DNA from 2 places in the Ketobacter alkanivorans genome. Region 2 is predicted to be linked to the other one. Evidence: riboswitches for the same ligand, from Rfam matches in the RefSeq annotation. Region 2 holds a riboswitch; the other holds the start of a gene.
The links. A riboswitch is a leader RNA that binds a small molecule or an ion and turns the genes downstream of it on or off. The one in region 2 is predicted to bind cobalamin.

Region 1: linked by a shared signal. The riboswitch ahead of Kalk_RS09435 (TonB-dependent receptor domain-containing protein) and the one ahead of Kalk_RS08860 (cobaltochelatase subunit CobN) in region 2 are both predicted to bind cobalamin.

The regions. Positions count from the first base shown of each region.
Region 1 is NZ_CP022684.1:2,182,490-2,190,646, forward strand. Features, by position in the region: gene Kalk_RS09430 (OmpP1/FadL family transporter) at 1-1,239, opposite strand, end outside; gene Kalk_RS09435 (TonB-dependent receptor domain-containing protein) at 1,413-3,254, opposite strand; cobalamin riboswitch at 3,442-3,647, opposite strand; gene Kalk_RS09440 (hypothetical protein) at 3,718-3,975, shown strand; gene cmoB (tRNA 5-methoxyuridine(34)/uridine 5-oxyacetic acid(34) synthase CmoB) at 3,997-4,962, opposite strand; gene cmoA (carboxy-S-adenosyl-L-methionine synthase CmoA) at 4,980-5,717, opposite strand; gene Kalk_RS09455 (hypothetical protein) at 5,797-6,486, opposite strand; gene Kalk_RS09460 (acyl-CoA dehydrogenase family protein) at 6,517-7,719, opposite strand; gene Kalk_RS09465 (SDR family NAD(P)-dependent oxidoreductase) at 7,761-8,157, opposite strand, start outside.
Region 2 is NZ_CP022684.1:2,046,800-2,054,956, reverse strand. Features, by position in the region: gene Kalk_RS08890 (ATP-binding response regulator) at 1-1,260, shown strand, start outside; gene Kalk_RS08885 (response regulator) at 1,253-1,924, opposite strand; gene Kalk_RS08880 (thrombospondin type 3 repeat-containing protein) at 2,169-3,557, shown strand; gene Kalk_RS08875 (DUF2238 domain-containing protein) at 3,629-4,225, opposite strand; gene Kalk_RS08870 (MAPEG family protein) at 4,227-4,721, opposite strand; gene Kalk_RS08865 (adenosylcobinamide amidohydrolase) at 4,720-5,415, shown strand; cobalamin riboswitch at 5,447-5,600, shown strand; gene Kalk_RS08860 (cobaltochelatase subunit CobN) at 5,715-8,157, shown strand, end outside.

The sequences.
Region 1 (8,157 bases), 140 kb from region 2:
CGTGGCCAACTTGGTAAAATCCAGCGGCTGATCAAACTCGACTTTCAAACCATCCCAGGCGGCCCAATCGGTCCACTTGGCATCAATATTCAACTGCCATCGAGAAGTGAGCTGCAGCGCAACGCCGGTGGCAAAATGGGCAGGCGTAATAATCTCCAGCTTTGCATCCCCATATTCAATACCGCGACCATGGGGCGAATCCGCCTGCCCGGTGGGAAACGCAATGAGCGTATTGATCGCTGAATACAAACCGGAGTTATAAATGCCATCAAAGAAATTCACCCATTCCTCGTTGTATTCCAAACGATAGTAGCCATCCAGATCCGCAGCACTTTCAAATTGATAAACCATGCCCCAAGTGAGCCAATCCGTAACCTCCCACAACATACCCACATTGAAATTGGGCACCACGGCCGTTTCTGCATCGAACTCCAGGCTGGTCACATCGGTGAAAGGCCCAAGCCTGGCACCACCGGGGTCCTGTCCGCAGAAATTGATATAGGGATCAGGATCACCAGGGGCCGGACACACCCCCTGATTCTGCAAATCACGGGTCAGGTTCTCACCGAACGCCAACGCCATGTTCGGCACCCGAATTTGAGTCTGGGCGGTTACCCCCTGCCAGGAGAACCCGAGCGAAGCCCCTACGGATAAACGATCAGTCAGTTCAACAGCAAAAGACGGAGAAAAGTACGTGATCTTCGCCAGGGACATGTGCTGCCCCATAAACCGGGCCGGGTCATCTTCATCGCGAATGTAGCCCGCTGCCATGGGCGCATAAACTGCCGTGGCATAAGTCACATCCGTCCCCACCGGGTTATAGGAAGCGCCCCCCAACGGCAGAATCAAAACCGGCAGCGGCCACTCGGTGATGCCCTCGGTAAAAGGAATCCGCAAGCCGATGGTGGAGGTCTCGCTGGTGTTATAGGCCGCTTCATCCACATAACCATTGTTGTCGATGATCGCCTGAGTGGTCTCGTCGTAACCGCCGAATTCAACCGAAAACCCCATGGACGCCGCCAGCACTTTGAGATTGAGCTGACGCCCCTTCAAACGAGTCAGGCCTGCCGGGTTGTAATGGATCGAGTCCACGCCAGGTGGGTCGGCTGTCACCGCGTTGCCCAACGCTAGCGCCTTGGCGTTGCCCATGGTGAGGTTTTCAACCAGTGCCGCCTGGGTGACAGAGTAAGCAGCCAGACACGCCAGTCCGGCGAATGTTCGAAATAATCCCTGTTTCATAGAACCTGCGCTTGTGTGGTTATTTATTGTTTTTAATTAAGCACATGCTCAGTTTATGGGGATTGAATGAGGAGGACAGGTCGGAACGGGCCAAAATGACTTGCTGGTCACGATCGCAATCAAAAAGAGCCGGAATATACCGGCTCTTCATCTTTCGGAGAAATCAGATTGGGTTATCTGGGGCTGTAATCCACATAGAACATAGCAAACAACCCTTCTGAATTGTAATTCGTGATCTCTATGTAGTCTTTGTCCAACAGATTATCGATACGGGTGCGAATGGTCCACTCATCGGTGACATCAAATGAACCACGTAATGCCAATAGGCCATAGCCTGGCAAACGTTCACCTGCATTGTCATATTGCTTGCCTTGAACATACCAGGAAAATCCGAGCGACCATTTGTCGGTCGATTTGTCCACCTCCAGAGATCCAACCTGACGAGGAGTTAACTGTAAGTCATTATTCGTGAGCTCGTTAATTGGACGCTGATAAGTCAACGCTACCCCAATATCCAGATCCAATAGGCGTGTACCGTACTGAAACTCCGCGCCTTTAATGCTTACCTGATTAATGTTTTCAGGGCCGTATATGGCGGGGTTGTAGGCAATCAGATCATCCGCTTTGGTATGGTACACATGAAACGATGCCATTGCAGAATCAAAGAAAGTATCCACACCCAATTCAACTGTTCTGGAGTTTTCAGGCTTCAAATTCGGATTGCCATAACCGGGATAGTACAAATCATTATTGGAAGGCGCCTTAAACGCCTCACCATAGGTTAGTGACATTTTAGTGTCTTCACTAAACCGAAAGGCGACACCGCCATCACCGGTCAGTTCGCTGCCAAACACCTCATCATCATCGTGCCTCACGCCGCCTTCCAAAGTGAACACGCCAAGGGTAGAGCTTGCGTTCAGATAACCGGAGAACCGGTCTCGATCAGTGCGATCGTAATCAGCGTACCCCAGGTCGTAACTGGCATCTTCAACGTCGTAATCAACGCCAAAGCTCACTCGATTGGAATCATCAACTTGATAGGTATTTTCCCAGCTCGCCTGATCTCTGATCACCTTGCCATGACCATAGTTATACACATTAAACGGGTCATCGCTGATGTATTCTTCGTTGAAGCGGCCGTATTGCAACTTACTGATCAAGTGGTCTAAGTTGAGTTCAGCGCCGACGGTTGCAAGTAAAGAATCAGACTCAGTGGATGGATAACCGTAATAACCATCCCAATCAAGGGCAGATTCATTTCGCACCAACGAAACAAAACCATCGATTTGGTCAGAAAAACTGGCTACGCCCTTGTACGAAAGGTTCGACTTGCGATATCCATCGTCATCATAGTCAATCCAATCCAGCCCCATATAGTGGTCATCTGAATACTGATTATCGAAGCCATCGGATTCTACGTGAGACAAGGAAAGGCTATAGGTTGAACTATCGGTAGAACCCGTGGCCGTCACTGAGCCTTCGCGGGTGTTATCACTGCCGTAACCCGCACTATAACGTACACCATCTTTTTTCCCTGAGCGGGTAAATATCTGGATGACACCCCCCAAAGCTGCTGAGCCATACAAGCTGGATTTGGGGCCCCGTACGATTTCAATACGCTCAATCTGGTCAACCGGAATTTGCTGAATATCCACGTCACCGCTGGTGCCGCTCTCGATACGCACACCGTCCACCAAGACCAGCGTTCCAGAAGCACCCATTCCGCGCAGGCTCACACTGCTGTTGGCACCACGACCACCACGCCGACGCACATTTACGCCAGGAACCGTCTTTAAAACCTGATACAGGTTTCTAGCCTGAGTACGTTGAATATCTTCTTCCGTAATTACGGTGGTGGAGGCCAACGTATCTTTTAACGCAACCGGGGCGCGTGATGCAGTCACCACCACCTCATCCCCCATCATGGGCGTATAGGCCGCCATCTGAAGGTTTTCTTCTGCATAGGAATGTGAAACAACAACACCGAAACCGGCAACGAACAATCGCAACTTCATGCAATACCCCTAAATGTAAAAAACAAAGGACAACGTGAGTCCCGAAGGGCTGCAATCAGCACAAAAAGGTAAGCACAACAGAGCCTATCCGCCTTCGGAAACCACACTGGGTATCGTCACCGTGACGGTATACGCACCAATAAAAACCCGTTACTGGTAGGTGACGAGCACGCATCACTGCACAGGCAGTTTGATCCGTGTGATGGCAGGTCTCCTGGCTTGCGTGTCATCGCGTTTTTCGGCCTTCCCAGTTTCCCAGTGGCCGTGGGTGAAAAACGCTCTTCGCTTACAGTTGCGGGGACAGCCGCGGACTCCACATCCCGAGTTATATCGGGGTAGTTTCACCGCGTTCCCATTTAATCCTTCGCAGGAACCATCGGCGGCCTAGTCTAGGGATTGCGACGCATTAGTCAAGGAATTCAGTGCTAAACTGATTAGCAGCAATCCACTTTTGAGGTGAATTATGGGCCGCCCCACGAAACAAGAACTGACCGAAGCACTGGCCGAAGCAGCACGTATGCGGGAACAAGGACAAGACCCAAACCACATAGCCAAGTCATTGTTAAATCACGATTATCGTCTGAAACTGCTGGAACAACTGTACGATCAGGTGGAGCATTATCTGCGCTCAGGTCAGAGCAGCACAGAACACAGCAAACTCACCCGGCTGATGGAAAAGGTCCGCAGCGAAGAGCGCCACCCAGGGCTGGACTCGCACTAGGCTTTGCATCATTACAGCGATTTAGGCCTCTGCCAGAATGATCGCCCGCCGCGGCCCCGGATAACCTTCGATGGTGCGCTGGGGGTCGGAGGGGTCCAGAAAGTCTGGCAGGGATTGAAAGGTCATCCAGTCCGTTGAGCGCTGTTCTTGCACGCTGGTGGCGGTCACATCCACACAGCGCACGTTCTTGAAGCGAACCTTCTGCAGCCACTGAATCAAGGTCGGCACCGAAGGCAAAAACCACACATTACCCATCCGAGCGTAACGCCCGTCGGGCACCAGCACCTGGCCCTGCTCTGCCTCGATAATCAAGGTTTCCAGCACCAGCTGCCCACCGGGGCGCAGTAGATCCCGTAACTCGATCAAATGATCGAAAGGGGAGCGGCGGTGGTACAGCACCCCCATAGAAAACACGGTATCAAAAGCACGCATTTCCGCCGGCAGATGCTCTATACCCAACGGCAAATGGTATACCGGCTGGGGCCCGGTGAAATGCTCGATGGCACGAAACTGCATCTGAAACAACAAAGAAGGGTCGACACCGATGGTCATGGCAGCACCCGCCCCCAGCATACGCCACAGGTGGTAACCACTGCCGCAGCCGATATCCAACACAGTGCGCCCGTGCAAGGGGTCAATATGGGGTGCTAGCCGATCCCATTTCCAGTCCGAGCGCCACTCTGTATCGACATGAACACCGCAAAGCTCGAAAGGCCCCTTACGCCAGGGGTGCAGGCCTCGCAGACATTGCTCAATTTGCTGGCGGACAGACGCATCACAATCATCGACCTGCCCGACTCGCACGGCGGACGCATCAAAGGCCATGGATGACACCGCCACTTGGGGCAGCCCGTTCAGCGCCTGCTGCCACCGCTCATAGTCACCGTGCTTGTCGGGCTCAACTGCTGCCAGCATTCGGCTTAGATGATCAGCAAAAGGGGCCAGTCCGGTTTGGGAGATATGCTTAAAAAATCGTGAATAATCCATGAATTAACTACATCAGGCTATTTAATGGCGATGAATGAGGCAAAGTTAAAGCACTGAAACCAGCAATATACCTGCTGAAAACCCGCCCTTTGCAGACGCTGAATGTGATCCTGCGCCGATTCAGGTATCAACACATTTTCAATGGCCTGCCGCTTCTGGCTGATTTCCAGATCGCTGTAGCCGTTAAGGCGTTTGAACTCGTGATGCCAATCGGTAAAACACTCTTGCTGTACTGCCGCAGGCAAGCGAACTTTCTCGGATAAAATCAAGCCGCCACCGGGGTTCATGCCGCAGTACAGACGCGCCAGCAAATCTTCGCGCTGGTCTAACGGCACAAACTGCAGGGTGTAGTTCAAGGCAATAAGCGAGGCATTTTCGATGGGGGTGGACTGAATGTCCTCGCAGCGCAGTTGCACCGGGCTGGGGGACAGATCCGATGCGATATTGCTGCGACAACGCTCAATCATGGGCTCGGCATTATCCACAGCTACGATGGTAACATCCGGCTGCTGAATATGTCGGCGCAACGCCAAGGTGGCAGCGCCTTGGGAACAACCCAGATCGTAAACACGGGAGCCTTGCGTGACCAGCTTACTGGCAAAGACTCCCAGCATGGCGATGACCGTTTCATAACCCGGCACCGAACGCCGAATCATATCCGGAAACACGCTGGCCACCTGCTCATCAAAGGCAAAGTCCACCAGATGAGGCTGGGGTTTGGCAAACAGGGTGTCTTGGGAGGGTTTATCACTCATGGTAGGCTTCGATACCGGTATCACCTGGGCAGAATGGGTGCATTCTAGCCCGAGGCAACACCAATGCCAAACCGCTTAATCAGCGCTCGGCGGTGACGATCAGGGTCTCGAAGTAGTTGGCCAAATGCAGCATCTGCTCGTCATCGAGCTTTTTGAACACTTTATTGACCACGCCATGTCCAGCAGCCTGACAGGTAGCGATCGCGCCATCGGCAATTTTACGCACCACAAAACCGTGCTTGAGCAAGCCAATGGCGCGTTTCATAAGGCCTTCCAGCAACAGATCCACCGTCAGTGACATCAGCTCGGACAGCTCATCCCGATTGCCCGCCACATCACCGGCCTGGATACCACCAACTACTCGCTTCATGCGGTCGTAAGTCGCTTTATCCATCTCGCAACCGGTGCCAGCCTTGCCGTTGTCTGCCTGCTGGGGCCGAATGTAGATTTCATCCACAAAGCTTATCATCGGATCCAGCTCCTGGTTGCTGCGCTTTTTAAGCAGGTGAGGCATCAACATCTTGGAGGTTTTACCGATCACATCAGCGGTGGAGTGCACCACCTTGGTGGACATATTGCTAAGGCCGATTGCATCCACGGTTCCCACCAGAAAGGCATGCAGCATTTCCGGTATGAAATAATCCATGGTGCTTTCCATCAAAGGAACGTGGCTTTCTTTCACGCCCCGCGCGCGACGATCCAGCAGTTCAATCGCTGCGCCTTCCAGCTCCTTGGAGGAGGCAAACGCCAGGTAATATTTAGTTGGCATGGTGTCTAATCCTGTTTCTTGTTTTGGTTCTTACAAACCCCATTTGAAGAAGTCATGCTTCTCGGACAGATAGTATTTTGACAATACCATCTTGTGGATCTCAGAAGCGCCATCCACCAAACGTGCCTGTCGGGCGTAGCGGTAGATCCACTCGATTATCGTGTCCTTAGAATAGCCACGGGCACCACACAATTGAATGGCGGTATCGGCAGCCTTGTGCAGCGTATCGGCCACTTGAATTTTGGCAATGGATATTTCCTTGCGGGCAAAATCGCCCTGATCCAGTTTCCAGGCAGCATTCATCGTTAACAAGCGGCCAATATGGATCTCTTTGGCCACATCCCCCATCATCCACTGCACCCCTTCATGGCCAGACAGGGTGGTGCCGAAGCTCATGCGGTTCTCTACATAACCACCGGCAATTTCCATGCAGCGTTTGGCCAACCCCAGCCAGCGCATGCAGTGGGTCAGGCGCGCCGTACCCAGTCGGATCTGGGTCACCTTGAGGCCATCGCCTACTTCCAGCAGGCGGTTTTCATCGGGAATTTCCAGGCCGTCGAATCTCAGTTCACAGTGGCCACCGTGCTCTTCCGGCCCCATGATGGGGATGCGACGCACGATTTCCCAACCGGGCTGATCCTTATCGAACAGAAAAGCAGTGAGCCCCTTGCGCTCATCATCCGAAGTTTTGGCAACCAGGATAAACGTCTGCGCACCTTCGGCACCGGTAATAAACCATTTGCGACCATTCACAATCCACTTGTCGCCCACTTTTTCTGCGCGGGTGTAGGTGAGGCTGGGATCGGAACCGCAGCCGCCATCAGGCTCGGTCATGGCAAAAGCAGAACGCACCTTGCCATCTATGATGGGCTGCAACCAACGATCTTTCAGTGCGTCGGTTTTCAGGATTTTGTTGAGCACGATCATGTTGCCGTCGTCCGGTGGCGCACAGTTAAACGCCACTGGCCCAAAAGGCGAACGGGCGGCTTCTTCATACAGCGCAGCCATGCCCACAATGCCCAAATCACGGCCACCGCGCTCTTTCGGTAACTGAAACCCCCACAAACCCTGGGCTTTCGCCTTCTCACGCACGGCCGCCACCACACTTTCTTTCAGGTTTTCATGCGCATCAAAATTAGCCTTGTCGGATTCCAGTGGAATCACTTCTTTTTCAACAAAATCACGCACCTGCAAACGGGTGGTTTCAATCTCTTGCGGTAAAGTAAAATCCATAACGCCCTCTGTAAAAAATCAAAATAAAAAGTCGAACCAATTTAGAGCTTGCTGACCGCGTGCCCACCATCCACGGAGATAACGGAGCCGGTCATATATTTGGAGGCATCCGACGCGAGCAGCAACAGCGGCCCTAACAAATCGTCGATTTCCCCCAGTTGCTTTTGTGGAATACGCTGGATCATGCGCTTGCCACCATCGGTTTCAAAATAATCACGATTGATATCGGTGAGGATGTAACCGGGGCAGATGGCATTCACTCGAATACCGTAATCCGCCAACTCCAGCGCCATTGCCTTGGTCAACTGGATCAGACCCGCCTTGGACGCGCTGTAATGAGCCAGATAACTGGTAACCCGCAACCCCAGCACCGAGGCGATATTGATGATGGAGCCATGCTTGCCCTGCTCATTCATGCGCCGGGCACCCTCTTGCGCC
Region 2 (8,157 bases):
CTGGGGGTTGCCTGTATTACTGCCTTCATAATGATCAGCAGCAAGATCAATCAGATCATTACCATGTCGATCACCATCGATTTTCAGAACCGCGAGCTACTGGAGCAAGTCACCGTTGCCAAAGAAAAAGCCGAGTCGGCCAATCGTGCCAAATCGCGTTTTTTGGCAGTGGCCAGTCACGACCTGCGACAACCGCTGCAGGCGTTAGGCCTTATTTTGGAAAGTATGAAGCTGCGCGCCAGTTCGACCAGCAGCTCTAACACCGGCCTGCTTGCCGATCAGAAAGCATTGGTGCAACAAGGGTTGAATTGTCATGATTCCCTGAGCGAAATGTTCAACTCATTAATGGATTTATCGCGGCTTGAGTCAAATGATCTGAAAGTCAGCCTGGCAAATATAGACCTGCGGGAACTGTTGGTGTTGCTGGTGCGAGAGTTCGAGCCAGCAGCACACTCAAAAGGTTTAGCGCTTACGTTGCATGCCGATGACAGCGTGGCTTACACCGATCCCATGGTACTGGGGCGTATCATCCGCAACCTGCTGTCTAATGCTGTAAAGTTTACCGATGAAGGCTCGATTGAAGTAAGCGTGAGCACACGGAACGAGCGTGTACTTATTGACGTGCAGGACACCGGTATGGGCATTCCCCTGCAAGAACAAGCGCTGGTGTTTGAAGAATATCATCAGGTGGCCAGTCAGAATCGTTTACGACAACAGGGCGTAGGTTTAGGTTTGTCAGTGGTGAAACGTCTGACCGAATTACTGGATCTGGAATTGCGTTTGGAATCGGTGCCAAACCAGGGCTCCAACTTTACCATCGTGGCCCCTAAAGGGGATCGTGAACAAGTGGCAGTGAAAGAGGAGGCTATGACCTTTTCACTGCAGGGCTGCCGGGTTTTGGTGGTGGATGACGAACAAGCCTTGCTGGAGGCCACCAGCAATTTGTTGCGAGAATGGGGCTGCACGGTAACCGCAGCATCAGGTATGGAGTCTGCATTGGCGTGTGTTGATACCGTTAAACCGCCTCAGATCATAGTGTCGGATTACCATCTGGTTAACTGCACAGGTTTAGCGTTAATCAAAGCTGTGCAGGAGCGGATTGGCAAACAGATTCCTGCGTTACTGATGAGCGGTGACACCAGTCCTGTATTGCTGCAAAAGATACGTCAGAATGCATTGTTCCTGTTGCAAAAACCGGTTAAGCCAGTTCATCTTCGCAAGGTGTTGAGGCAATTATTGCAACACCAAAATGCTACTTGATCAGGCCAAGTTTGCGCGCTTCTGCCACGCAATGATAACGGCTGTCAGCATCCAGAATAGACATAAGTGCAGATACATGCGATTTGACCGTGGCCTCAGAAATAGAAAGTGAACCGGCAATTTCCTGATTGGAATACCCCTCAGCCACCAACAGTAAGACATCCATGCGACGAGTGCTGAGCTGTTTCATGATGGCTTCATTTTGCTTGCCAACGGTCTGTTGGTAATGCTCCAACCGGACGCGGGTATCTGTTGGTAAATAGACTTTGCCTTGCTCAATCGTATCCAGACAATCCTTGAAAATCATCTTGCCGCCGGTTTTATGAATGAAACCACTCACGCCCAGTTTAAGGGCTTTTGATACCAGCTCCAGGTCATCTACCCCCGACATCATCACAATGGGTGCCGTGATCATCAGCGTATTCAGCTCTTTGATAATGGATAGACCATCAGAATCGGGCAGCTGATAATCTACAAAAATCCAATCCAGATCCGCTCTTGAGTTGGCATGGGCAAACGCTTCCTTGGCATTGAGGGCCTGAATGATTTCCACTGGAGCCAATAGCGCGTCCAGAATTACAGAAATTCCATCCTGAAAGACGGGGTGATCGTCGATTACCAATACGGTCGTTTGGGGTTGCTGGCGGTTCTGCTTGTTATCCAAGATATAAGTCACTTCGTTTAATGTGTTTAATAAGGCCAACGAGTTAAACCATAGGCGTGGTGTGCTGTCAATGCGACTTAAGTACTACCAGAATGCGATATCATCGTGACAAACTCCGCTGAGGCTCCAGTAGCTATGTTGCTACGGATAATGGGCGTTGTGATGAATCGCTGGATACCCAGACAGTTGGGGCCAAAAAAATAACTACAACTCAAATACATTTCCGATTGTGAAGGATTTACTGATGAGCATACTGATTCCTGATGGATTGGGGGGCGACAGGCTGGTACGTGTCGCTGCTCTAGCACTTGTATCTATACTGATGGCGGCCTGTGAAGCGCCATCCAATGAACAGATTTTTGTTAATCCACCCGCCAATACCCAATTCGAAACTGACACCGGCACGGTGCTTCTGAGTCAGCTCAGTGGTAAGACCGTTTGCTACACAACGGATGGCAGCGCAGCTGACTATGCCGGTGGTGACTGTTCCGGTGGGTCTACGCAAACCTACAATAGTGGAATTGAGCTGGCATGTGATAGCAGCGAAAGTGGTGCTGAAGTGCTGCGTCAGGTAAGTCTGGCATTCGAATGGGATGCATCGCCACTGGGAGGCATCACCCTTGAGACTCGCTCGGCTTTATTCTTCCTGAATTGCGATAATGGCGGGCAGGGTAACGACAGCGACGGTGACGGCATAGTCGACCTAAATGATAATTGCCCGGCTGACTATAACCCGGAACAAATCGACAGCGATGATGATGGTGATGGCGACGTCTGTGATGTAGATCAGGATAACGATGGCATTGATGACGATGCAGATAACTGTCCGGCCGTAGCCAATACAGATCAGGCCGATGGTGATGGTGATCAGATCGGTGATGTTTGTGACGCTGACTTAGATAATGATGGGGTTAATAACGATCAGGACAACTGTCCCGTTGCACCCAACGCCGACCAGAGCGACGGCGATGGAGATGGTATCGGCGATGCGTGTGATTTGCTGTTTGATACCGATGGTGACGGGGTAGAAGACGACTTGGACAACTGTCCGTTGGTTCCTAATGCGGATCAAGCAGATACGGATGGTGATGATATTGGTGATGCGTGCGATGAGCCAGGATACGTGGGAACAGATAAGTTCTTCTATGACTACCTGGATCTGTTGGATCGCCTGATGGAGATCATGCAGTGTACCTACAACAACTGTAACCAGCCGGATGGTACGTTCAACTGGTCAATCAATGCCTCCAATTCAGAATTGGAAGCAGGCTCTGCCAATTGGAAAGCGACTGTAAACTCCTTCTTCCCACCCACTGCGTTGATGACGTTTACGGCCAATAACGCCATGTTGGATAGTTGTTTGGGCAACGGATCTGCATCTGGTGTGCTGAATAGCAGCGCAACCGGGCCCCTGAACACAGGTGCTTCGATTGAGTTCCAGTGTGATGGATTGACAGGCTATATACAGATGCACCTGAATCTAACCGGTGGCTCCATTACCGGTGGGTATTACGATGCCTTCTGTTTGGAAGCATCCTGTGATGACTTTGCGGTGCGATATCGAATTACCGGTACTGACAGTAATGGTGATTTGATTTACTCAAGGGAAGTATTGGGTACCACCCTGCCATAACCTCCTACTCTTTTTAACCACCAGGCGTGTGGTTTAGGCGTGGCCCCGCATCGTTATGATGCGGGGCTTTTTTATGCCAGTTGATCCAGTTGTTTGTTGTGCAGGCGAGCCAGTAAGAGTTGGCCTATAATGGCGCCCAAGAGCGCATACCCCATATCAGATTGGGTATCCCATACATAGCCTTGTGTACCCAGAAAAGAATCTGCCGCCTCGTCTGATAATAATGCCACCCACCACTCGATCAATTCATAAAATGCACTGAACGCCAGGCAAATACTTGCCACGATAAAGAACAACCAACTGGAACCGGTTACTACCTGCTTGCGTATCAGTATTTCTCGGGCAAGGATGGCAGGGACAAAACCTTGCGCAAAATGCCCCAGTTTATCGTAGTTATTGCGATCAGAACCCATCCAGTCTCTTAGATGATCGAATAGAGGAACCTCGGCATAGGTATAATGACCACCCACCATCAGAATGATGCAATGGAGTAGAATCAGCCAATACAGCAGTGGCGTAAGAGGAAAGCTGCGCAGAGTGATGAGCATTAGAATTGCTCCAATCACGGCTGGAGCCACTTCTAGCATCCAGGTCACAGTGTCTTTGGGGTGCCACCCAGACCAGAGCAAGACGGCGACAAACACGCTTACCCACAATAGTTTCCACATGTCAGGCAGACCAAATAGCTTTTGATACAAGAAAAGTAAGTATAAGCACCATTACACAGCCAAAGGTGAAAACTTTGCGCCGTAGCGGAACGTAGTTGGTGCCGGTATGTATATAGGCGTGCAAAATGCGGCTGCCGACAAAAAGCCAGGCAATCAGGCATGCCAACCAGCTGACACCACCTAATTCCCAAAGCATAAAAATCAGCACGTAAAATAGAATGGGTACTTCAAACTGGTTGCGAATATTGTTGTTGATCTGGATGACCTTGTTAGGCCAGGCGTCATCAAATAATCCACGTCGCTCTTCGTTTACGCTGTCTTCTGCCAAAGCCCGCTTTTTGGCACTTGCTAGGGCAATAAAAACAGAGACTGTTAACAAAATATGGATGAGAACAGGTAAAAATATTAATTTTTCGTTCATGGGTATGCAGCCTTTTGTGTCAGGGGTCAATTCTACGTATCCTATGACCAGTGCAGCAATTAATGGCTCTTTCATGATTATTGTCAAGCAAAGCCCTTGGTTAAGAGTAATTCAAACGCATCAATATGTATTGGTCAGCCTGCTTGAGTCCGATTTTCGGGTGCTGAGTTCTTCTGTGTTAAACGGAGGTTTGATCCATGCTCGTCACGTGTTAAATCTCAAAGTGCCCGCAGACCCGGGTGAATTGGAGGCCCCAGCGATTACGTTGCAGAACTACGCGGATAGCCTTGAATGCACAGGGGAGGTAGTAGGCATGATGACAGCTGCCTCGATGGACTCCTTCCGGCTGTATGAAGAGACCGTCCAGGGTGTTGAGGTCGTGGTGCTGGTAACCTGTGGCCTGAATAACGCCCGTTGCGTCGGCGATCACGCCGAATACCGCAGCATGCTGACGGAACCAGGCTTGGCAGGAACAATAAATATCATAATGTTGACATCGGTAGCCATGAGCGATGCAGCAAAGGTAGAAGCCGTGCAGATGATTACCGAGGCGAAATCTGCAGCATTGTTTGAGGCAGGTATCGTTAGCCCTGTATCCCAGCGCATGGCGACCGGCACTGGCACGGATGCGGTTGCCGTGGTGTCTCGAGTCAGTGGGCAAACCGTTGCCTACTGCGGAAAACATGTGCTGTTTGGTGAGGTGCTTGGCAGGTTGGTGTTCGATGCCGTGACAGACTCCATCGCTTGGTATCGCCAAGGCTCGACTTAATATACGCTAGTTTAGTTTGACAGGCGTCTCTGAAATCTCTATAACAGCCTCTCGAATCCGGCTGAATAGATCATCATGATCGATTCTTGCCAAGGAACCCGGTGTAACCCCGGGGCTGTACCCGCAACTGTAAGCATGCTCCATGAGTGTGCGAGCCAGATACTTGGAGTCGGATCGAAAAGTGTTTTATGCAACCGGGCGGGAAAACCTGGTACTGCACTGTCGATCTCTTCAATATAGCCTCGCAGCGTCAGTACATCTCTCCCTTAAGGTAAATTTGAATCCCTTGAGGTAATGCAATGCGTGTAGTGTTATACGTGCTCACTGCTACTTTGTGTAGTATTCATAGTAATTGGCTATTAGCCGCTTCCTCCGATATGCGAATTCTGATGCTGGTGTCTCAGCGTAATGCCGAGACCGTGGCGGAAGCCGGCCACCGTTTTCTGAAATCGAACCCCAATTTTCGACTGCAAGCGCGTACAGAAACCCAACTGCTAGAACTCTCCTCCAAACAGCGACAAGAGTTGCTCGAATCTGCGGATGTGGTGGTTGGCGCAGGTCTGTTCGGTGCAGTAGTGAGTGAGCTGGTGGCCGACCTGTCACAATCAAGAAACATCAAGAATGTTCTGGTTTTCAATAGTGATCATCGTTTGGTTCGGCTTAGCAGGCACGATGGTGTGCAGGTATTTAATGATGATAAGCAAGTGGAAACATTGTCAGCAATGCGCCCAGAGCAAGAGCTTGCGATATGGTTAGAGTCGATGTTGGATCAGTATCCTGCCCAGGCACCTTGGTTAATTGCCCGAAGTTATTGGCAGGGGGGCGGAGAAGAGAATCTGCAGCAGTTGTTTGTGTGGGTCGCACAGCAATATGACCTCGAGAGTAAATTAGTCGTTAAAGATGCGATAGCTCAGGCGCGACTGCGTTGGTGGTTTCGAGGCGAGTTGAGTGAGGAGGTGCCTGCAATTGATAATGACAAGCCGTTAGTGGTTGTTCTAGATCATGCTGGTGGTGACCGGCCGGGAGATGCGTACTTGCTTAATCAATTGTGCGCTGTAGCAGAACAAAAACACCAGCAGTGTCTAGTTGGCCTAGCCTACTGGGGCGATGCAACGGTTGATGCACTAGAAAAACTGCGCACGCAAGCGAATAACCTGACGGCTGTCGTGATGCTGCAGGATTTCGTTATGGGAGGAGGTGAAGGGCGGGAGCGCGCGAATGAGCAGCTTGCTTTGCTAAATGTCCCTGTGCTCAAAGCAATCAAATTGCGCGATCGCACGGCGGCTCAATGGCGGCTGTCATCAGATGGTCTGGCGGTAGAAAAAGTGTACTACCAGATTTCTATGCCCGAGATGCAAGGTGCCAGCCAGCCACTTGTGGTGGCGTCGGCTGGTGCCGTTACTGAGGATGTGCAAACTGGTATTCGTATTCAGCCTATTGAGCCGGTGCTTGAAGGTATGGAAACCTTAATGGATCGTGTGCAGCGTTGGCATAGCCTTCAAACACAGCCCAATGCAGAAAAGCGGATTGCTATAGTTTATTACAATCACCCACCGGGCCGACATAACATTGGTGCAGATAACCTCGATGTACCCGCTACGTTATGGCAAATTTTGAATCAAATGAAGTCGGCGGGGTATCGTGTTAGTGATTTGCCCGCATCACAGAATGCGTTGTTGGATGCCATGCAGGAAAGTGGTGTGAACTTACCAAATGATCATGCAGCATTGGTAAAAATGAGTCATTCCGTTATGCGTATGGACGCTACTCAGTATCAGAGCTACTTTGATACCTTACCCGAAGTGGTTAAGCGTGAGATGGTAGACGGGCCATTTGGATTGCTGCACGGACAACTGCAGGTTGCTTTGGCTGCAGGGTTGCCCAAAATGGCTCAGGCTACGTTGGATCATACAATGGAGGAAATGCTGCACCTATTGGAAGGTGTAGATCACCAAGGTCGCCAGCGAGCACTGGATCTGCTTGGTCAGTTGCAAGCGTGTTACCAGGGCTGTATCGATCAATCGGATCAAGCTTGTTGGCAACAGTCTGACAAAATTGTAGCCGCACTGAAGAAAACCGGAATTGAAGGTTTGGGCGGATGGGGAAGTGCGCCTGGTAAGGTGATGGTGCACGATGGTCAGTTGCTGATGCCGGGCTTGCAATTTGGCAACGTATTTATCGGGCCGCAGCCGCCTCGTGGCTGGGAGATCAACGAAGAGCTGCTACACGCTAATCTGGCTTTTCCACCACCGCATCAGTACCTAGCGTATTATCATTATCTGCGCGATGTGTTTAAGGCCGATGCGATTGTGCATGTGGGGCGACATTCAACGTATGAATTTTTGCCGCGACGTTCGGTTGGGTTGGCTGAGGATGATTACGCGCGTATTGTTGCTGCGGACGTGCCTGGGCTGTACCCCTATATTGTCGATGGTGTAGGGGAGGGGATTCAAGCTAAGCGCCGAGGGTTGGCGGTAATGATCGATCACTTGACGCCACCATTGCAAAGCACGCCTTTATATGATGAGTTGCTGAAGCTGCGGCAACTCATTGAAAGCTTTGAAGCTAATCATAACTCTGATAACCCTGCGCTCACACAGAGACTGGTGACACAAATCCGTGAAAAAGTGGACGCGCTTGAACTAAAAGACGAATTGGCGGAGGCGATGTCAGCTGAATTGTCTGTTATGGGGATCAGCTTCAATGAAGTGGATGACGACATGCTGGTTCATGAGGTTGGAC